One region of the Lactobacillus sp. M44 genome, then DNA from elsewhere that is predicted to be linked to it. Evidence: predicted binding sites of a transcription regulator. Region 1 holds the regulator's gene; each other region holds the start of a gene.
What was found. Region 1 encodes HrcA, which represses chaperone genes, less so after heat shock. Its sites were predicted from a motif close to TTAGCACTCNNNNNNNNNGAGTGCTAA; they were not measured.

Region 1 (7,805 bases):
TTACTGACGCCAAGAACGTCATAATAATCACGATTGGTTGCCATTGTTGCTCCTTATTATTTTACAAAAGAAAAGAACTACTTGCGCAGTTCTTTTAAGTATAAACCTTTTACTTGTCAGGATCTACTTTTTTAAAGTCGCCATTAACAGTATCACCATCTGAGCCATTTGCATCGCCAGAATTGTTTTGGTTAGGATTTTGTCCTGGGTTTGATTGTTGACCATTTTGTTGATACAACTTAACGGCTAAATCTTGAGCAACTTTGGCTAAATCGTCTTTCTTAGCTTTCATCTCATCAAGATCATTATCTTTTTGAGCTTTCTTTAATGCATCTAAAGCATCTTGAACTTTCTTAGTATCATCATCTGAAACTTTGCCTTTAACATCTTTCAATGTCTTTTCAGTTGAGAAGATTAAAGTATCTACTTCATTACGTAAATCAGCTTCATCTTTTCTCTTCTTATCTTCATCAGCATGTTCTTCAGCTTCTTTTTGCATCTTCTTAATTTCTTCATCAGATAAACCAGATGAACTCTTGATGGTAATCTTTTGTTCTTTACCAGTGCCCATATCTTTTGCAGATACATTAACGATACCATTTTTATCAATATCAAATGTAACTTGAATTTGTGGTACACCACGAGGTGCTGCAGGGATATCTGTTAATTCAAAACGACCTAATGTCTTATCATCTGCAGCCATTGGACGTTCACCTTGCAAAACATGAATATCAACAGCTGGTTGATTATCTGCTGCAGTTGAAAATACTTGGCTCTTTGATGTAGGAATTGTAGTGTTACGATCAATTAACTTAGTGAATACTCCACCCATTGTTTCAATACCTAATGACAATGGAGTAACATCTAGCAATACGATGTCTTTTACATCTCCTGAAATAACACCACCTTGGATAGCTGCACCTAAAGCAACAGCTTCATCTGGGTTGATTGAATGATCAGGTTCTTTACCGCTCCATTGCTTTACAGCTTCTTGAACTGCAGGAATACGAGTAGAACCACCATTTAAGATGACCTTATCAATATCATTTACTGTTAAACCAGCATCTTTTAGTGCATTGTCAAATGGCACTTTAGTTTTATCAACTAAATCATGAGTTAATTCATCAAATTTAGCTCTTGTTAAATCGGCTTCCAAGTGTAAAGGACCAGTTTCACCTGCAGAAATAAATGGAAGTGAAATATGAGTTTGAGAAACACCAGATAAATCCTTTTTAGCATTTTCAGCTGCATCTTTCAAACGTTGCAGTGCCATCTTATCTTTAGATAAATCAACACCATTTTCTTGCTTGAAGTTGTCAATCAACCAATTCATAATACGTTGATCAAAATCATCCCCACCTAAGTGAGTATCACCATTAGTTGATAATACTTGAAATACTCCATCACCTAATTCAAGGACAGAAACATCAAAAGTACCACCACCAAGGTCATAAACCAAGATTTTTTCATCTTTATCATCTTTATCTAGACCATATGCTAAAGCAGATGCAGTAGGTTCATTGATTATTCTTTGAACATTTAAACCAGCAATCTTACCAGCATCTTTAGTTGCCTGTCTTTGAGCGTCGTTAAAATAAGCAGGTACAGTAATAACAGCGTCTTTTACAGGTTCACCAAGATAATCTTCAGAAAACTTCTTGATGTATTGTAAAATCATAGCTGAAATTTCTTGTGGTGTATATGACTTGTCTCCAACTTTAACTTTATATCCAGCTTCACCCATGTGACGTTTGATTGAAACGATTGTGTTAGGGTTAGTAATAGCTTGTCTTTTAGCAACTTCACCAACTTGAATTTCACCATCTTTAAATGCAACTACAGATGGTGTTGTACGATTTCCTTCTGGATTTGTAATAATCTTAGGTTCTTTTCCTTCTAGTACTGCAACTGCAGAGTTTGTAGTTCCTAAATCAATACCAATAACTTTTGCCATTATTAATTTAACTTCCTCTCTTATTGTGCCACGATAACCATTGCTGGTCTTAATGTTCTATCTTTATATAAATAACCTTTTTGAAGCACTTGAACAACATGGTCTTTTTGATCATCATTTTGAGCAGTTGTCATTTGAACTGCTTGATGAATGGTCGGATCAAATTTTTGACCATCAGCTTCAATTTCAGTAATACCATGATCATTTAATGCTTTTACTAATGCATCTAAGGTCATTTGAACACCTTTTTTCAATTGCTTTGAAGCGTCATCATCAACTTTTACTTGCAGTGCACGCTCTAAATTATCAATTGCTGGTAAAACATCTTTTGCCAAAGTTTGTGACTCATATTTAATCAATTGTGCTCGTTCTTTAGCATATCTATTTTGAGCATTTTGAATTTCAGCTTGACTACGTAAAAACTTATCTTCAAGTTCTTTATTAGTATCCATTAATTTAGCTAGAGAATCAGATAACTTTTTTATTTCATCTGTTTTTTCACTAGTTTTTTTAGTATCTTCTTTTTTTATATTTTCTTTTGTCTTTTCATTTTCTTGATTTAAATCTTTTTCACTAGGAAACTCTTTATCGCTCAAAATGCCCTCCTTATTTAAAGCCACCATAATAATCTAATAATTTCTTAGCCAATTCATTACTAAAATATTCCAGTAACCCTATCATCTGTGAATATGGCATGTTAGTAGGTCCTAGCAACGCAATTGTTCCTTTACCATGATTTCCAACATTATATTCAGCAGTTAATAAACTATAATTTTCTAGTAACTGACTAGGCATCTCAGAACCTAGTTTTACTCTAACACTGTATGGTCCTTTTTTAGTTTTGGTCTCAGGATTCATTAAATCTGAAAAACTATTATCCTGCAATAGTTGATATAAAGATTTAATTTGTTTTGGGTTTTCCAATTTGGAATTACTCAATAAATTTATTTGCCCATCAACATACATCTGATCACTGGCAGCATCTTTGACAACATCATCAACCAGTTTTAACAAATCAAATGAATTATTATCAATATTACCTAAACCTATCTTGTGCAAGTAATCCATTGAAATTTCATTGATGTAATGACCAACTAAATTATCATTTAATAAACGAACAGCTCGTTCAATTTCAGTTCCATTAATGTTATTTGGTAGCGTATATACTTGGTTTTGAACATTACCATCATCAGTAACTAATATCGCCATAACTTGGCGATTAGACAGTGGAACTATCCTAAAGCCCGTAATTTTTGTATTTACAGCTTCAGGGCCTTCAGCAAAGGCTGTATAATTAGTTAAATTTGACAATATTTTAGCTGCCTGCTCAACAATTTCATTGACTTGATTAAATGGTTGATCTAATAATGAAATGATTTTTGTATATACAGAGCTAGGCAATTCTAAAGGTTCTATCAAATTGTCTAAATAATATCTATACCCTTGACTTGAAGGAATTCTACCACTTGATGAATGTGTTTTTTCAATCAAATTTTTGTGTTCCAAATAAGCCATTTCATTTCTAATTGTTGCACTAGACACCTTAATAGGTAATTGCTGCATAACGGTCTTTGAACCAACAGGCTCGTGTGTCTGAGCAAAGTCCATAATGATTGTTTTTAAAATCAATTCTTGACGTTCAGTTAACATACTATCGCCTCTTATTTAGCACTCATTTGTCTTATGTGCTAACAATGAATAAGATACCAGGAAATTAGCACTAAATCAAGTGCTTTGCTAATTTTTTTGAAAAATAATTTATTTTTTCACACTTTCAAAATATTCCTGAACATGCTTTTTATCCATAATCATTTGTTTTTTTAATTGATCCAAATTATTAAATTTTATTTCTCCACGCAAATATTTAAACCATTCAATAGTGGCTGGTTTATCATATACATCTTCATCAAAATTAAATAAATTTGATTCAATAAAAATATGGTTATTGTTACCTATTGTTGGATTATAACCAACACTAGTCATAGAATCATACCAATGATTATTAACTTTAGTTTTTGTTGCATATACACCAACTTTTGGAATTATTTTTGAACCATATGATCTCAAGTTAATTGTAGGGAAACTCAATTTATGACCATTTCTTAAGCCATGCCCTACTTTGCCACTAAGTTTATAATGGTATCCTAATAATTTTGACGCATAAATCATTCTACCTTCAATTATTGCTTTTCTAACAGCAGTTGAACCAATTTTTATTCCATCAAAAGTCTGTTCAGGCAATGTCACCACATCAAAACGTCCTTTAGACATTTGTTTCATAGTAATCATATTAGCAATTTCTTTTGGTCCAAAAGTATAGTCAAATCCAGCAACAACAGTATCTGCATTTAATCTGACAAGTACATTATCGACAAATTGTTTAGGTGATATCTGACTAAATGCCGAAGTAAATTCTAATATTCCTAAATAATCAGCCCCCAATTTTTCAACTAAATCAGCTTTTTCATCAAGTGTTGTAAGATAATTAAAATTTGTTGCATGTGCGTATATTTCTTTGGGGTGCTTGTTAAAAGTCAATACCATTAATGGTAATTTCTTTTTTATAGCAATATCATGAGCTTCTTTTATTAAACGTTGGTGACCTAAATGAACCCCATCAAAAAAGCCTAGAGCTAAAACAAGTTTTCCTGGAATAATATTTTTAGTAATTGGATATTTTATATGAATAATCTGCACACAATAACCTCACTAACTATTTTGCAATAGCATCATTTCTGGAGTATATATGCTACCAGATAATTTATATATTGCCTTAACTTTATTATTGTAGCGTAAAGCTACTTTTTTTTCATCAGTATCTAATACTATTTGATTACCATTTTTTACTTTTTGCCATTGCTTTTCAGTCAAATTAATTGTTGGATAGTTTGCAAAAAAATCTTCAAGTGAAATTAACCACTTATCAATTTGATTTGTATCTTCTTGTAATTGCTCTAAAGTTACACTTTGTTTTAAATCAAATCCGGCACTATTTGTACGAATCAAATTTGACATCACTGCAGGAATATCTAATTTTGTACCTAAATCATTAACTAATGATCTGACATAAGTGCCTTTGCTACATTCAATTTCAAAATCAAAAGTTTCTTGTTGATTAGCTGCATCATATTCTGGTTTATTTAATAATTTATATTCATCAATATTTACTTTTCGAATTGGTCTTTCAACTTCTATACCAGCTCTAGCATATTCATATAAATGTTTTCCATTTACCTTGATAGCAGAATAAATTGGCGGCACTTGTTCAATTGTACCTAAAAAAGTATCCATAGTACTTTGAATTTTATCTGCGGTAATTTTTTGCAAAAGTGGTCTTCTTTCTAAAACTGTTCCTGATATATCATAACTATCTGTACTATAGCCCAAAATTCCAGAGCCTTGATACTTTTTAGACTTTGTATGCATTAAATCAATTAACTTAGTCGCCTGTCCAATCGCAATTGGCAAAACCCCAGTAACATCAGGATCTAATGTTCCAGCATGACCAATTTTTTTTATATGTAAAATTTTTCGTAGCTTATAAACTACATCAGCACTTGTCATGCCTTTAGGCTTATTAACAACAATTATTCCATTTATCATTTTTCTCACCTAATATAAAAGCGTCACAATGTGACGCTTTTATATATTATCTTTCTTGATCTTCTTTTTTTATTTTTGCAATCAATTTATCAATTTTACTACCATATTGTACTGAAGTATCACGTTTGAAGATTAATTCAGGAACTTTATAAACAGTTAGTTCTTGACCAAGTAAATGACGCATCATTCCTTTAGCTTTTTCTAACCCTTCTTGAACTTCCTCTTCTTTTTTCTTGTTTTCAGTCAATAAGCTGTAATAAATTGTTGCATATGAAAAATCATTTGTGACTTCAACTGCTGTAATTGTAACTTCACGCAGTCTTGGATCACGAATCTTTTTTTGCAATATTGTAGTTAACTCGCGTAGAATTTCACCTTCAACACGGCCAATACGATGTTTCATATAAACCTCCTAACTACTGAGGCTTTACCTCTTGCATTTCATAAGCTTCAAGTTCGTCATCAACTTTGATATCATTATAGTTTTCAATTGTTAGTCCACAATCAAAACCTTGCTTAACTTCTTTAACATCATCTTTAAATCTCTTCAAAGATGCTACTTTTCCGTCATAGATAACAACACCATTGCGAACTACACGAATTCCAGAGTCTCTAGTAACATATCCACTATCAACAAAAGCACCTGCAATTGTACCAACTTTTGAAACTTTCCAGATTTCACGTACAGTTAAATTACCAGTGACTTTTTCTTCATAAGTTGGCTCTAGCATACCCTTCATCGCAGCTTCAACGTCATCAATTGCCTTATAAATAATACTATATAAACGAATATCTACTTCATCAGTTGCTGCTTGATCTTTAGCAGTTGCAGTTGGACGAACATTAAAACCAATAATAAATCCATTAGATGCACTAGCTAAAGTTACATCAGATTCATTAATTGCACCAACGCCTGCATGAATAATATTTACACGAACGCCTTCAACATCAATTTTTTCCAAAGCTTGTTGCAATGCTTCAACAGATCCTTGAGTATCAGCCTTTAAAACAATGTCAACTTCTTTCATGTTTTCACGTTTCATAGTATCAAACAAATTATCTAAAGTAACATGTTGTACTTGTTCACGTTGTTTTCTTAATGCATTTTGAGCACGTTGTTCACCAACACTACGTGCAGTTTTTTCGTCATCAAATACGACAAATCGATCTGCTGACTCTGGTACATCATTTAAACCAGTAATTTCAACAGGCATTGATGGTGTAGCACTCTTAACTCGGCGACCTTTATCATTAGTCATAACACGAACTCGACCAAATGTATTACCAACAACAATTGGATCACCAATATGCAAAGTACCTTGTTGAACTAAGATATCTGCTACAGGCCCTCTCCCACGTGATAAGTGAGCTTCTACGACAGTTCCAATAGCCTTTTGATCTGGATCTGCAGTTAATTCTAGAACATCTGCTTGCAATAAAATCATTTGTAACAAATCTTCAACATTTTCACCTGTTTTTGCAGAAATATCAACAAATATTGTATTGCCGCCATAATCTTCAGGAATTAAGTTGTACTTCATTAATTGCTCAGTAACATGTTGTGGATTAGCACCTGGCACATCCATTTTGTTAATAGCAACAATAATTGGTACTTTAGCAGATTTTGCATGGTCGATAGCTTCAATAGTCTGAGGCATAACACCATCATCTGCAGCAACAACCAAAACAACAATATCAGTAATATCAGCACCACGAGCTCTCATGTTTGAAAAGGCAGCATGTCCAGGAGTATCTAAAAATGTAATTAGTCGATTATCAATTTTAACCTGATATGCACCAATTTTTTGAGTAATACCACCAGCTTCATGTTCTGATACATTAGTATGACGTAATCTATCAAGTAAAGTAGTCTTACCATGGTCAACATGTCCCATAATCGTAACTACAGGAGGACGCTTTTCTTGATGTTTAGATTTAAGAGATTCCTTCATCTCTTTATCATAGATCTTGTCAATATCAGAAATATCTTCATGAACTTTTTCTTTAGCTTCTATACCATATTCAGCAGCTAATAATTCAATCGTATCTTTATCTAATGATTGATTTTGATTAGTCATAATTCCCAACATAAATAATTTTTTGATAATTTCTGCTGGTTCTCTATGTAATAATTTTGCTAGATCTTGAGCATTCATTCCCTCTTCAAAAACTAAAGTTTCAGGTAATGGACGTTCTTTTCTAGCGGTCGGTTGCTTTTTGACTTCTGTTCTTTCTTGGCGACGTTTGT
Region 2 (7,805 bases), 590 kb from region 1:
ATTCTAATTTTATTTTTTCAATCCATGCAGGTAATTTACTTAAAGGTAAATCACTAACTTGTGCAATATTTAATCCAGCAGTTAATTGGGTTAATAACTTGGGATTAAATCGTGATCCATGACACATTGGACAAATTTTTAATGTAAAAAATTGTTCTCTTAATCTTTGCTGAGAACGTGCACTTTTACTTGTTTTAACCGATTCTAAAACTGAGTTTTTTGCATTTTCATATAAAGTATTGAAATCATGAAAAACTCTACCTGTGCTTGATCTAAAATCCATTTTATATTTGGTTTTTGATCCATATAAGACAAAGTGCTTTTGTTTTTCAGTTAAATCTTTATATGGAATATTAATTGGAATGCCTGCAAATTCAGCAACTTTAGGCATGAAATTACGCCCTGGCAAATGCCATGGAGCAACAGCACCTTCTTTAATTGTTAAATTTGGATCTAAAATTAATTTACTTTCATCTAATATCTGGATTTTTCCTGTTCCATGACATTCAGGACAAGCCCCAGTTGAATTAAAAGAAAAATCTTGTGCTTCATATGCTTTAAATTGAACATGGCAAATTGGACAAGTAATTAATCCTTGCTTTGGTCCTACTTTACTCAATGCTTCCGCAATTTTTAAGCTTGGTTTTATTTGATGTCCATTAGGGCAGCGTGGGGAACCTAATCTAGAAAAAATTAATCTAACTACATTAAATACCTCACTCATTGTCCCCACTGTAGCTCGATCAGTTGGCACACTTGGGCGTTGATGCAAAGCTAAAGCTGATGGAATATGTTTAACTTCTCTAACTTCAGCTTGATTGCCTAACTTAATTCTTCGCCTTGTATAAGTAGATAATGCTTCTAAATAGCGTCTAGACCCTTCTTCATATAAAATCCCCATTGCCAGCGAACTTTTTCCTGAACCAGATAACCCAGAAATTGCCACAAATTTATTTAAAGGAATGTCAACATCAATATTTTTTAAGTTATGGACTTGACCTCCACGAACTTCAATTTTAGTTGGTTGAGACATATTTTTCTCCACCTTTCAATCCAAAAACCGCTTACCTTTAGTTTACTACTAAAGATAAACGGTCTCATAATATAAAATTATTTACTCTTTAATTCCTTGATGATGTTTTCCAAAGTTTCTTTTGCTTCTGGTTGTAATGGTTTATCAGGGTGTTTCTCATTAAAGTCATTGATCCAGTTCAAACGATCTTGCATACGATCAGTTAAAACCTTTATATACTTAGGATCTTGTAAGTTTACATCAAAGCCTTCAATTGGCATGTATGAAATTCCCTTAATCTTGCCAAATGGTACCCAAGTATCTTTAGAATCAGCGATCTTTTCGATAATCTTCATAGTAACTTCTTTTGGAATATCATGTCCCATAAAGGCATCAGTATTTAATACATAACATTGTGCCTTACGCTTAGTAAACAATTCTTTAAAGTCAGAATAGTCTTCATTTAATGGATATGCTCTAAATGGATCAGCAAATGGTTCAATAACTAAAGTATTCAAATCAAAACCTTTAGGTAAGTTTTCTGCAGAAGTTCTCTTAGTAGCTAATGTCAATCCCAAAGTTGCTGCTAATACTGGATCATCGATCTTCAATACTGGTGGCAATGAAGCATCTTTCATGATCCAAAATAGCGCTGTAATTGGAGCTTTTTCTACATCAACACGGTTTTTAGAAGTATAACGAGATTTAATTGTACGTCCATTACCATTTCTTAAATCTTCAGTAACTAATACTTTTTCACCCTTATTATTCAATGTAACAGCACAGTTCATAACTGTAACCATATACTGAGTTTCATGAGTGCCACTTGGATAATCATGAGTTTTATCAAAATATGATGGTTCCATTGCAACAGATGATCCATCATCACGAGAGATAATGAACGCATCATCATGCAATACAGTAATATCATATTTGCCACCATGTTTTGCATGAGTCAAAGTTGATTTACCAGAACCTGATAGTCCATAAAATGCGAATACTTTATCTGGTTTGTCTTTGAAGTGGAATGCTTGCTCGCCACCATGAGATGCAGTGTATCCATGACGGTGTGCAATAGCCCAAGCTAGAGTCAATGTACCTTTTTTCAATTCACCAAAGTAGCGCAAGCCAAAGACCGCAGCTGAGTTATGTGGTGCATCAAAAATTGCTAGGCCATCTGGGTAGTCATCATCTTTTACATTAGGGTCGCAGTAGAAGAAGATATCTCCTTCATCATAATGCTTTGATTTTTCATACATTTTTTTGGCTTCTGAATCAAAAAATTGGAAGTTCAAAATGTAACTTAATAAGTTGAATGCATAATCTTCTGGCAACATGATGTGTGCTTTAACAGAGAATGATTCATCAAGACCAACTAATACAGTCGCCTTTAAATAATACTGATTATGACCTTTGAAGATATCTTCACGCAAATCACCGGCTAATGCTTCAGCATCTTCGTGTGAATCATCTACGAAGTGACGTGCAGAAGCAGTTCTACCTAAGATACGCCCATGATTATTAACTAATTGTGTAGCGCCTTCTGGTAATCCCAATTCTTTTGTATGTTTAATTGGAACATCAGTTACGATTGTGCCAGGAGCTTTTTTAGCAAGTTCATAGGCTTCAGCAACACTTTTTACTTCTTGAACATTGTTGCCATAAAATGCACTTTCAATAGTGCTACGTACTCTACTAAATAATGGATTATTTTTCCTTAATTCATCTGGATCAAAATATTGTTGTGTACTCATATTTTTCCTTCCTCCCGCTTCTAGAAAGCGATTTCATTTACACACTTATAATAACAGTTTGTATAAAGGCGTGCAATTGAAAAAATATGCTTTTTTTCATTTCTTTTCAATAAAAAATGCAGCTACTAATAGCTGCGCATTTTCATTATTTCACTTCTATTATTTCTACTTTATAACTTCCAGCAGGAGCCTTTACTTCAACTTCTTGTCCCGATGTTTTTTTCATCAAGGCTTGTCCTAGAGGTGAATCAAATGAAATTTTACCTGAAGCTAAATCTGCTTCGAGCCTACCAACGATTTTATATTCTGCAGATTCTTCATCATCTTCAAATTTCAAAATTACTTTTTTCCCTAAATCAACTTCATCACTAGTGCTAGGCTTTATAATATCTGCATAACGCAATTGTTTATCCAGATAACGCAATCTACTCTCTAAATGCCGCAAATCTTTTTTAGCTTCTGTATATTCAGAATTTTCAGATAAATCTCCTAATGACCTAGCTTCTTGGAGTAACTTGATTTTATTTGGACGATCTTTTTTTAAGGCTGTGATTTCAGCTTTTATTTGCTGATAGCCTTCAGGAGTCATTTTTTGAAAATAAACCATTTATCTAACCTTAATTTGTGCTCCATTTATATTTTGATAATAAAGTGTGCCATTTTTTACTAAATAATGTGCAACAATTGTTCCAGATTGCTTTTCCATAACATCAATTTCTTGGTTAGTATTATTACCACTTGTGACCAAACTAAAATCTGCTTTAGTTGTTGATTTTGGATAATCCAATCGCTTAATTGCATCATTGATAATTGTGTCAAAAATTGGATTATTGACCTTAGTTTGATTAGGAGCTTTTTTAATATTAGTTCCTGGTTTGTCGCTGCCCTTGCCTTGGACATTTTCTTCACTAGCAACTTTAGCTTGAGATTTTGCGACACTCTGTTTTTGAGATGGTGTCAAAGAACTTGCACTACTAGATGAATTTGAGCTTGACTTATCTTTTGAATGAGATTTTTTGGATACTTGACCTAATTTGGTTTCACTTGCTTTTTTATGATTGCTGCAAGCTGTTGTTACTAATCCTAAACTTATAATTGCGATTGCACTTAATAAAATAGTTTTTCTTATTTTCATAGGGCTTAATCCTTCCTGATTTGTTAAATTAATTATAGTTCAATCTTGATTAAATAAACATTTTTCTGCCAAATTTAGCAATCAATAACTTTGAGTGCTAAATATTTAACATTAAAAACCGCAGGTCATATAATAAGAATTGTAAAGAAAATAAATAATCTTATTGAAAGGAAGTTTTAGATTATGGCAAATGACATGATGAATCGTAGTAACAATGATGTAATGGGTCGTGTAAATGATTGGTTTGGTTTCCCAAAGGACTTATTTGATAATAGTGGCTTAAGTGGCATTATGCAAGCTGATATTGCTGAAAATGATAAGGAATACGTAGTAAAAATTGATATGCCTGGTCTTGAAAAAAATAAGATTGACTTAAACTATACTGATGGCACATTAACAGTATCTAGTTCTAGAAAGTCATTCAAAGATATGAGTGATAAAGAACAAAATATTGTCCACCAAGAAAGAACTGAAGGTCACTTTTCACGTTCATTCAGATTACCCAATGTAATTGCTGATCAAATTCACGCAAAATACGAAAATGGTGTATTGACAATTGATTTGCCTAAGCAAAGTGCTTCAAGCAATGATAACTCAATTAAGATTGACTAATAATTCATATATTTAATAAAGCGGCTTTAAGAAACCGCTTTTTATTTTACCTAAATTGGTGTATATTAATCGTGAATACGTATATATATTGGAGGGAATAATCATGGCTCATAAACTAACAATTCAAGAAGTCGAAGCCTTTCGTAAAGATTTTGATTCAAGCAAAAGAAATGAAGTTGCATCCCGTGCTGCAAAACGTAGTGGTATCATGGAGGCTTCTTACAATGACACTGTATCAAGAAAATTAACCCAAGTCTTTTCTACAGAATTAGCTACAGAAAATGTAACTGACCAACAAAAATCTGGTCGTTGCTGGGAATTTTCTACTTTAAATGTTTTACGTCATAATTTTGGCAAGAAATATAAAGCTAAGAACTTCACTTTGTCTCAAGCATATAACTTTTTCTGGGACAAAATTGAACGTGCAAATATTTTTTATGACAATATTTTAAATACTGCAGATAAGCCTCTTGATGAAAGAGAAGTCAAAGAATATTTAAAAGGTGCAGGCCAAGATGGTGGGCAATGGCAAATGGCTGCTTCATTAGTTGAAAAATATGGTGTTGTTCCAACTTATGCTATGCCTGAAACCTTTAATACTAATACTACTGTTGGGTTAATTAATACATTATCTCGCAAATTGAAAAAAGATGCCTTAGTTTTACGTAAGTTAAAATTAGATGGTAAAACTGATGAAATTGAAAAAACACGCAAACAATTCTTAAATGAAGTCTATCGTATGACCGCAATTGCTGTAGGGCAACCTCCTAAGACATTTGACTTAGAATATCGCGATGATGATAAGAAATATCATTTAGACAAGAACTTAACTCCATTAGAGTTTTTGCACAAATACTTTACTGATGTTGACTTTGGTGATTATGTTGTTTTGACTAATGCACCAGACCATGAATACAATAAGTTATATTCATTACCATCAGAAGATAATGTAGAAGGTGAATACAAGATTAAGTTCTTGAATGTTCCTATGGAATATTTAGCTCAATCAGCAATTGCCCAATTAAAAGATGGTGAAGCAGTTTGGTTTGGAAATGATGTCTTACAACAAAAAGACAACAAGACTGGTTATTTAGACACTAACTTATATAAAACTGATGAATTGTTTGATGTAGATACTTCTATGAGTAAAGCAGATCGCCTAGCAACTGGTGATGGTCAAGTATCCCATGCCATGACATTAGTTGGTGTTGATGAAGATAATGGTGATATTCGTCAATGGAAGGTTGAGAACTCTTGGGGTGATAAAGTAGGTAAAAAAGGTTACTTTGTTATGAGCCCTGACTGGTTTGATCAATATGTTTATGAAGTTGTTGTTCATAAAAAGTATTTGACTGAAGACCAAAGAAAGATCGCTGAAAGTGAGCCAACTGAGTTACCTGCATGGGATTCATTAGCATAATCAATAAAAATAAGGATTCTTAATTGAACCCTTATTTTTTTGCTCTATTTTTTGATTAAATGATACAAATACACACTCAAATAAATTGCTACTTCAATTACTGCAATAAAGAATGTTACAGGCCAATTAGTATAATACCCTAGCGTTAACCCAAGCCACACTCCAATTAATGCCAAAGCAATGGACCAGACCATCATAGCAGGAATTGTTCTACCTAAATATCTTGCAGTAGATGCTGGCAGTGTCAATAAAATAAACACTAACAAAGCTCCTACAACTTGCGCTCCAATACTTACTGACATTGCCAAAGCAATTAAAAAGATCAATCCTACAAAGCCAGTATTAATTTTATGTGCAACAGCTCCAATATGATCAAATGAATCAAAGTTTAACTGTCTAAATATTGAAAATACAATAAACAACACAATTAAAGATAAAACTACTAATTGCATAACCCCATGCAAGTCAACCCCAATAATACTACCAAATAATATGTTGGTCGCATATCTACTATTCGATCCAGATAATGCTAAAAATAATACTCCTAATCCAATAAATAAAGCACTGATTGCACTAATAGAAGACTCTTTTTGATCACTATGCAGTGACAGCTCCCCTACACTAAGCGATCCAAGTAATGTAAATATTAGCATCCCCCATAAAGGTTCAATTCCTAAAAACACCGCAAATGCAGCCCCTGCAAATCCGATTTCTGATAAAGTATGTGCTAAAAAACTAAATCCTCTAGCTACAACATACACCCCTACAATTCCACAAGTTATTGCAATAAAAGTACTTGCTAAAAAGGCATATTGCATAAAATCATAAGAAAACATTATTCGTACGCCTCCAAAGTCAAATTACTCATCTGACTATGTTCTAATTCACCATCTTTAAATAAGAGATAATCCTTCATATATTTTTTAGCTAATGGAATATCGTGAGTGGTAAATAATACTGTCATCCCATGTTTTTCATTTAGATGCTTTACTAGTTTCATCAATTCTTCTTTAGCAACTGGATCTAAACTAGCTGTTGCCTCATCTAAGATAATCATATCTGGATTATCTAGCAACGCTTGTGCTAGATAAGCACGCTGTTTTTGTCCACCTGAAGCTTCACCCATACGAGTATTTTGAATTGAAGTTAGCTGTGTTTCATCTAAAATATGATTCACATGTTCTTTAACTTGGCTAGTTTTAAATAATGGAGCATCTAACTCAATAAATGCTCTAATGCTCAAAGGATATTCTTCATCAATATTTCTAAATTGAGGAACATAACCTAACTTTACGCCCTTTGCAAACTGATAAGTCCCACTAGTTGCAGGCAACATTCCTAGTAATATTTTAATCAATGTTGTTTTCCCTGCACCATTTGGTCCTAACAACGCTGTCATAGAACCTTTTTTTAAAACAAAGTTTAGATTATGAAATAATGTTTTTGTTTCAAATTTCATCGATAAATTTTTCACAGTTAATATGTCCACTCAATACACCCCTATCTAATCTAAATCTATTTAGAGTATACTTAATCAGTTAAGATTGCAAGTATTTTCTTTTGAACGCTACTATCCTCGCTAGATCCAATAATTTCTCTTGCTGCTCTTTTAGCAACTGGCAATGCAGTACTAGTTACATAACTGTGTCCAACATATTTAAGCATTTCAACATCATTACCGCTATCTCCAAAGGCAACCATTTCACTTGGTTTAATGCCTAGTTTTTGACTTAAGTATTTCAATCCTACAGCCTTTGACATTCCTAATTGAGAAATATCAACTGAAGATTCAGACCCTGCTACAATTTCTACATCTTTATATTTATTTTTTAATTGATCTGCTAGTTCTCCAGCTTTAGTTGTTGATAACAT
Region 3 (7,805 bases), 360 kb from region 1:
GTGCATTTAACATATAACTTTTAATTGCTTCTGCTTTTTTAGAACCAGATGCAATTGCAAATATATGAGGTATTTTGCTAAGATCTTCAAATTGCAGGCCAATTCGAGGGATCCGTTCTACTATCTTGCCACTGCTGTTGAAAAAACACCCGAAACATTCAACAACAGCTCCTAATTCTCGCAGTTGAGATAATTCAATCGAATTAAACCCTCTTCTTTTTGCCATATCTTCCATAAGACCTATTCCATGAATCACAGCATCACTGCGAGAAATATCTTGCAATACTCCAGCAATTATTGGGTCTCTAATCAGTGAGCGATATGCTTCTTGAGAAACATTTTCTGGTAAATATAGTGTTTTATAATTACCATCTGTTGCTCTAGCCATATTCTGAACAATTGTATTGCTTTGCGTTTCAACACTTTCGCCTAAAGCTCCTCGACCTGGAACAAATTCTAATTGTCGATTTCTGCTTAATATAGGAGTTAGTTGATTTGCAACTTGTGCAATTGTTTTACCACCTAAGACTGTAATAATGCTTTTACCTAATGGTAATAACAAATTTAAAACAGAGTTTAATTGCTCACCCATTAGGTCAAACACTCTATCTTGTAAATCACTATCACCAGGAACTATTATAACGCGATCTATCTTTAATTGCTTAGCTAATTTTATTTCTAATAAACTAGCATTAAATAATCGATCGATTAATGGAGCAGCATCTTTTAACGCTTGTACACCCTTTTCAGTTAAGAACATACCGAAACTTTTAATTTCAATTAATCCTAACTGCTTCAAATATTCAGTTTCAGTTCTAATTGTTCGCTCACTTAAGCCAAGCTGTTGAGCTATACTTCTGCGCCCAATCGGAGACTTTAACGAAATTTGTTCAAGTACACGATAGCGTTGTCGAAACTTTTTTAAAATATCAGGGACAAATGTTTGTAGCAAGGTTAATTCCGAGTCCATTATATTGTCTCCTTTTGGTGGGACTATAAATGACCATGTATGTGTCTATTTACGACCCACGTATTCCAAAAAAATAAGAAAAATGATAATTCACTGTTAAGTTTAACTCACATTTTTCCCTTTCGACGTTTTAAGTATATCATATTTGTAATCCGTTGCAAGCAAAAAACTTAAATTATTTACACCAAAAACAAATTCATATTTGATAACGTTTTTGTTATAATACTTGTATTGTCAAGAGACCTTGGTGTAATGGATCGCACGTAAGATTCCGGTTCTTAAAATCTGGGTTCGATTCCCAGGGGTCCCATTTTTGCCATCAACTTATTTAGTTGGTGGCTTTTTAGTTGACATGATTAATATTGAGTGCAATAATTAGCACAGTGCTTATATGAGTGCTAAAAAATTAAAGAATATTATTTTTATGGAGGTTAACTTATGTTAGTACCTACAGTAATTGAACAAACTGCACGTGGGGAAAGAGCATATGATATATATTCTAGACTGTTAAAAGATAGAATCATCATGCTAAGTGGCGAAATCAATGACCAAATGGCCAACTCAATTATCGCTCAATTGCTCTTCCTTGATGCACAAGATAACACAAAAGATATTTCATTATATATTAACTCACCAGGTGGTGTAATTACCTCTGGTCTTGCAATCATGGACACAATGAACTTTATTAAATCAGACGTTTCTACTATTGCAATCGGTATGGCTGCATCAATGGCTTCAATTTTGTTGACATCTGGTACAAAAGGTAAAAGATTTGCGTTACCAAATTCAACAGTTTTGATTCACCAACCATTAGGTGGAGCTCAAGGTCAACAAACTGATATTCAAATTGCAGCTAATGAAATCCTGAAGTCACGTAAAAAGCTAAATGAAATTTTGCATGAAACTACAGGACAACCTCTTGAAAAGATCTTAAAAGATACTGAAAGAGATAACTACTTAACTGCACAAGAAGCAAAAGATTATGGTTTAATTGACGAAATTATGGTTAATAAAAAGAAATAATCTAAATATACAACTAAAGCGACAAGCTTGATATTATTCAAACTTGTCGCTTTTTTGTTTAGCTTGGGAATTTATCATCAAAAAACTTCTTAATTATTTTATAAATACCATGATGATATTCACCTAGTGCCCACCCATCCATAAATCTTGGATCATTAGTTTTTCCGTATACTTGTCCTAAACTCACTTCATTCCAAATATTAGATAAGCGCAAACTTCCTTCTTCATGAATTCCAAATTCATCACTATTATTGTCTGAATAATATGTTGATGAAGTAGATGATTTTTTCCATTCAGCGGTAATATTGTTCAACAGCCACTTTTGCCAAGATTGAACTCTATGCTGATGTAAATAAAATTCGCCTTGCAATTTATAAATAATTAATAACTCATCATAATTTGATTTTACAAATTCAACAAAGTTTTCATCCAGTATTGCATTATTTCGAACATTAAAATTCAACACTGAACCTATTTCCTTATCATAAGAAATATACGCTAATACTCCAGGCTCTGCATCTAATTCTTGAATATTATTCATCTTGACTTTCAACATAATTTTTATCCAATCTAATTAACTAACAAGAAATATTAATCCACTTTGATGTTCTATGCAATTATAACGAACGTAATTATATCAATTCCAAACAAAAAAGTTTCATCCCTTAAAGGATAAAACTTTCACTTCTTATTTATATTCTTGTGCAATAGCATGAATTTTCTTAAATCGGTGATTTACCCCCGACTTTGAAAGAGGACCACCTGGGATCTTTTCAGCTAGTTCCTTTAATGATAATTCTGGATTTTGCATTCTAAAATTAGCCAAAGTAGCTAACTTTTCTGGTAAATCATCAAATTTTCCATTATTCATTATTACCTCGATATCTTCAACTTGCTTTGCCGCAGCATTAGCGGTCTTTTTTAAGTTTGCAGTATCACAATTAACTAGTCTATTAACTGAATTACGCATATCACGCATAATTCTTAAATCTTCAAATGCAAGCATTGCATTTAGTGCTCCTACAATATGTAAAAAGTCACCAATTTTTTCAGCTTCTTTTAAATATACAATGTATCCTGAGCGTCTGTTTGTTATCTTAGCATTTAATGAGAAATAATGGTTCATTAACCATAATAAATCTTCATTATGATCTTCATAAGCTGAATAAATTTCTAAATGATACCTGCTGGTTTCTGGATTGTTAACCGATCCTCCTGCTAAAAATGCCCCACGTAAATATGACATTGCAAGTGTTTCAGAATCACGAATTTTTTTAGGTATTCTGGTCACTAAGCCTTCATCACTTAAAATGTCTAAATCTTTCATCACAAAAGTTAGATTCTGCTGCAAACGAACTAAATATTGATTGTTTTTCTTCAGTTTCATTTTCCTAGAAACTATTAGTAAAGGTTCTACGTTATAAGCATTTTTAATTAAAGTAAATATTCGCCTTGCAATTGCTGGATTTTCGGTAGTGATATCTAAACTATATTGATGATTGTGAATATTTAAAACACCATTCATTCTCAAAAATGCTGCTAATTCAGCTTTTCCATGCTCTGGATGAACTTTGATTGAAGTTAATTCTTTTTTTACATCACTTGCATATGAAACCATTAAATCAGTCCTTTATATTTACAATGTGATTCAAAAGCCAAATCAACTATCTCATGTGCAACTTTTGTTCCATCATGAAAAACTAAATTATTTTTCTGATCAATAAAATCATCTGTAATTACACGCACACCTTGGTTAACTAATCCCTTAAAGTCATTTGCAACAGGAGTCAAGTATTCATCATAATCTGCGGGATTAAATTTTGACATATCAATTTTTGCACCATTAACAAGGGCTGTGTCGATATAATGACCGCCTAAATGCTCATTTAATACTCTTACATGATCGGCGTCAGTGAAGTTATCAGTTTCGCCTTTTTGAGTCATAATATTACAAATATATATAATTTCGGCACGTGTTTGTCTGATAGCTTCTCCTAAATTACTAATCATTAAATTAGGCAAAATTGAAGTAAACAAACTACCAGGTCCCAAAACCACTGCATCTGCTTGCATAATTGCAGCTAAGACTGGTAATACAGCTTCTGGTTTAGCAGCAGAATTTGTATTAGTAACCCAGATTTTTTTAATCTGTTTGTCCATTGCAGTAATTTCACTTTCACCAGCCTGTACACTGCCATCCATGAATTCAGCATTCAATGTCAATGGTTCATTTGATGCAGGAAAAATATGTCCATCAACACGCATCATTTTGCTTAATGACTGTACAGCATCAAAGATATTGCCTTGCATTTCATTTAAAGCTGCAATTATCAAATTTCCAATTGCGTGACCTGCAAAGAATTTGTCAGATGAATCAAAACGATATTGGAAGATTTTTTTCTCTTCCTTTGGTAAATCACTTAGTGCAACTAACACATTACGAATATCACCAGGTGGAACAACGTTTATGAAGTTTCTAATTGTACCAGATGATCCGCCATCGTCTGCTACTGTAACAATTGCTGTGATATCAGAATTTAATTTTTTTAGTGATTTAACAATTACTGGTAGTCCAGTTCCACCACCAATAACAACTATTTTAGGTCTGCGCCCTTTAATAACACGAACTATTCGGTTTTCCGCATTACTCACTTATATACCTACTTTCTTAAATAGCGACTAATTTCACGGTGAGAAATATCAACTTCATATTTCTTAGCCAAATCTCGTGCTAATGCTTGTGCAATTGAAACACTGCGGTGTTGCCCACCAGTACATCCAATTGCGATAGTTAATTTTTCTTTACCTTCTTGAATATATCCAGGAATTATAGTTTCTAATAAATCTAAAAACTTTTGGTAAAAAACTTTGGTAACATCTTTGTCCATTACATAATCATATACGCGCTTATCTAATCCAGTAAATGGTTTTAAACTTGGTATATAAAATGGATTAGGCAAAAATCTAACATCCATTACGATATCTGCATCAATTGGTACACCATATTTAAAGCCAAAGCTCATCACTTCAATTGAAAATCTCTTATGACCATTTTCACTGAATTGGCTCACTAATTTTTGCTTTAATTGTTTAGGGGTTAAATCAGTAGTATCAATAATAAAGTTGGCAATATTTTTTATTGGTGCTAAAATTGCTCGCTCTTTTTGAATTCCATCTAATAATCTTCCATTAGCAGCTAATGGTGGCAAGCGGCGAGTTTCCTTATATCTAGCAACTAATGCATCATCAGAAGCTTCTAAAAATAAAATATTAGCTTGAACTTTTCCATTATCCTCTAAAGAATTAATTTCATCACTTAAATCTTTATAAAAATTCTTAACTCTTAAATCAATTACTACAGCAACCTTTTGGAAATCATTTGAAGTAATCATTAGATCCCAAAAGCTTCCTAATAGTGTAGGAGGTAAATTATCTACAACAAAATATCCCATATCTTCAAGACAGTGTGAAGCAACGGTTTTTCCTGCGCCACTCATCCCGGTAACAATTAATAATTGTTTTTTATCTGAAGCCATTATTGCATCCCTCTTTTCAATTAAAAATTATAACATACCGGGCGTTTCATTTTGGCGATTATGCAAAATAGTCTGCCAAATCACTAACTGTCAATTTTCTTTTAGCTTGTTCATCATAGTCTGCAACAATTTTTCCTGCATCTAATACAATTAAACGATTACCATAAGCCAAGGCGTTTTCCATATTATGAGTAATCATTAATGAAGTTAAATGTTCATCGTTGATTTTTTGGTTTGTAGTTTCCATTAGTTTTTGAGAAGTCTTAGGATCTAACGCTGCAGTATGTTCATCTAATAATAAAATATCAGGTCTTTTAATAGTAGCCATCAAAAAACTCAATGCTTGTCGTTGCCCGCCTGACAAAAATTCTGTTGCAGTTAACAATCTATTTTCTAATCCATTATTCATTGTTGCAGCAAGTGTTTTTAATTTAGATAAATTTTGATTTAAGTGTCTTGGCACAAGATATCTATGCATCCCGCATTTTTTTGCTAATAATAAATTCTCTGCCACATTCATTCTAGGGGCGGTTCCCATTTTAGGATCCTGAAAAACTTGTCCAATAAATTTAGAACGATTTACCTCAGTAGTTTTAGTAATATCTTTATTTTTTAAAATAATTTGACCAGATGTTATCGTTAAAACTCCACTGATAATATTGAATAAAGTTGACTTACCAGCACCATTTGTACCAACAACAGTAATAAAATCTCCATCATTAATTTTCAAACTAACATCATCCATAATGGTTGTTTGCCGAGGTGTTTTTTGATTAACAATTTTGGTTATATTTTTTAATTCTAAAATTACATTACTCATCTTTTTTCATCCCCTTGACTACAGTCTTTCTAATTCTGAATCTTTTTTCTAATGTTGGCAAAACCATAAATAATGTTAAAACAATTGATGAAGTTAAGTTCAAATCGTTTGCACTGAAGCCCATTGTTAACACTGCCAAAATAATTAAACGGTAAATAATGCTACCTAATGTTACTGCAACTAGTCTTTGATTTAATGTCAAATCTCCAAAGATTACTTCACCAATGATAATTGCAGCCATTGCAGCAACAATGATCCCAATCCCCATATTGACATCTGAATAACCATTATTTTGTGCAACTAATGCACCACTTACACTAACTAACCCATTAGAAAGCATTAATCCAAAAATTGTCATACGATCTGTATGAATCCCCATAGACTTTGCCATATTAGGGTTATCACCTGTTGCAATAAATGCTTGTCCAAAATCTGTCTGTAAAAATAAAATCAATAAAATTGTAATGACTGCAATAACAATAAATCCTACTGTTACACTATCAAAATATTTTGGCAAACTTTGTAAAAATGGATTAGAGAAAATTGTTTGTTTGCCAAGTAATGAAATATTAGATTTTCCCATTATCCGCAAATTCACTGAATAAGCAGCAGTCATGACCAAAATACCTGCTAATAAACTAGGAATATGACCTTTAGTATATAACAATCCTGTCACCATTCCTGCAAGTAATCCTGCTCCAAATGCCAAAATAATTGAAACAAATGGCGACATGCCATGTGTAATCGCTGCTACTGAAACTGCGGCTCCCATTGGAAATGTGCCTTCAACTGACATATCAGCAAAATTTAAAATTCTAAATGATATATACAACCCGACACCTAATAATGCCCATAATAATCCTTGTCCGATCGCTGAAACTATTAAACTCATTATCTATACACCGTCCCTTTCTTTTGTGCTTGTTTCAAAAAGTCTTTTGGCACTACAAGTCCTAATTTCTTTGCTTGCTTTAAATTTAAAATTGGTTCACCTTGTTTAATATATTCAACAGGCATATTAGTTGGCTTTTTACCTTTCAAAATTTTTACAACCATTTTAGCCCCCAGGCGCCCAAGTTTTTCTTGGTTAACTCCATAAGTCGCAACACCACCTTGTTTAACCATGATATCTGCAGCTGGGAAGACCGGCTTTTTAACAGCGTCAGCATTTTTTACTAAAGTCTGCATCGCTCCTGCAATTGTATTATCAGTTGGCACAATAACCGCATCTACTTGTTGCAACATTGTTTGTGAAACTTGATTCAAATCGTTGCTGTTTGCAATTGAATAAGATTGCAAGTTTACATGCATTTGCTTTGCTGCTTTAACAAATTCATCATGTTCAACAGTAGCAGAACTGTCGCTAGAAGTATAAATAATCCCAAACTTTGCATTTTTAGGCATAAATCTTTTATAAAGCGCTAGTTGCTCACGAATTGGAGCTTGATCAGATACC

Region 2: AC38BG_RS00885 (Hsp20/alpha crystallin family protein) is a predicted target of HrcA. The motif match lies at 3,976-4,002, and genes of this name have one in related genera.
Region 3: clpP (ATP-dependent Clp endopeptidase proteolytic subunit ClpP) is a predicted target of HrcA. The motif match lies at 1,346-1,372, and genes of this name have one in related genera.

The regions. Positions count from the first base shown of each region.
Region 1 is NZ_CM176707.1:1,040,460-1,048,264, reverse strand. It holds gene dnaJ (molecular chaperone DnaJ) at 1-44, opposite strand, end outside; gene dnaK (molecular chaperone DnaK) at 110-1,954, opposite strand; gene grpE (nucleotide exchange factor GrpE) at 1,975-2,550, opposite strand; gene hrcA (heat-inducible transcriptional repressor HrcA) at 2,561-3,562, opposite strand; gene AC38BG_RS05095 (bifunctional riboflavin kinase/FAD synthetase) at 3,713-4,651, opposite strand; gene truB (tRNA pseudouridine(55) synthase TruB) at 4,664-5,557, opposite strand; gene AC38BG_RS05085 (ribosome-binding factor A) at 5,604-5,960, opposite strand; gene infB (translation initiation factor IF-2) at 5,974-7,805, opposite strand, start outside.
Region 2 is NZ_CM176707.1:154,958-162,762, forward strand. It holds gene AC38BG_RS00865 (ATP-binding cassette domain-containing protein) at 1-1,033, opposite strand, end outside; gene AC38BG_RS00870 (phosphoenolpyruvate carboxykinase (ATP)) at 1,111-2,766, opposite strand; gene greA (transcription elongation factor GreA) at 2,912-3,373, opposite strand; gene AC38BG_RS00880 (hypothetical protein) at 3,374-3,901, opposite strand; gene AC38BG_RS00885 (Hsp20/alpha crystallin family protein) at 4,085-4,513, shown strand; gene AC38BG_RS00890 (C1 family peptidase) at 4,617-5,933, shown strand; gene AC38BG_RS00895 (metal ABC transporter permease) at 5,978-6,769, opposite strand; gene AC38BG_RS00900 (metal ABC transporter ATP-binding protein) at 6,769-7,392, opposite strand; gene AC38BG_RS00905 (Cof-type HAD-IIB family hydrolase) at 7,464-7,805, opposite strand, start outside.
Region 3 is NZ_CM176707.1:1,398,670-1,406,474, forward strand. It holds gene AC38BG_RS06790 (sugar-binding transcriptional regulator) at 1-970, opposite strand, end outside; tRNA gene AC38BG_RS06795 (tRNA-Arg) at 1,209-1,280, shown strand; gene clpP (ATP-dependent Clp endopeptidase proteolytic subunit ClpP) at 1,409-1,993, shown strand; gene AC38BG_RS06805 (hypothetical protein) at 2,052-2,534, opposite strand; gene whiA (DNA-binding protein WhiA) at 2,682-3,611, opposite strand; gene AC38BG_RS06815 (gluconeogenesis factor YvcK family protein) at 3,611-4,645, opposite strand; gene rapZ (RNase adapter RapZ) at 4,654-5,529, opposite strand; gene AC38BG_RS06825 (ABC transporter ATP-binding protein) at 5,588-6,349, opposite strand; gene AC38BG_RS06830 (ABC transporter permease) at 6,342-7,241, opposite strand; gene trpX (tryptophan ABC transporter substrate-binding protein) at 7,241-7,805, opposite strand, start outside.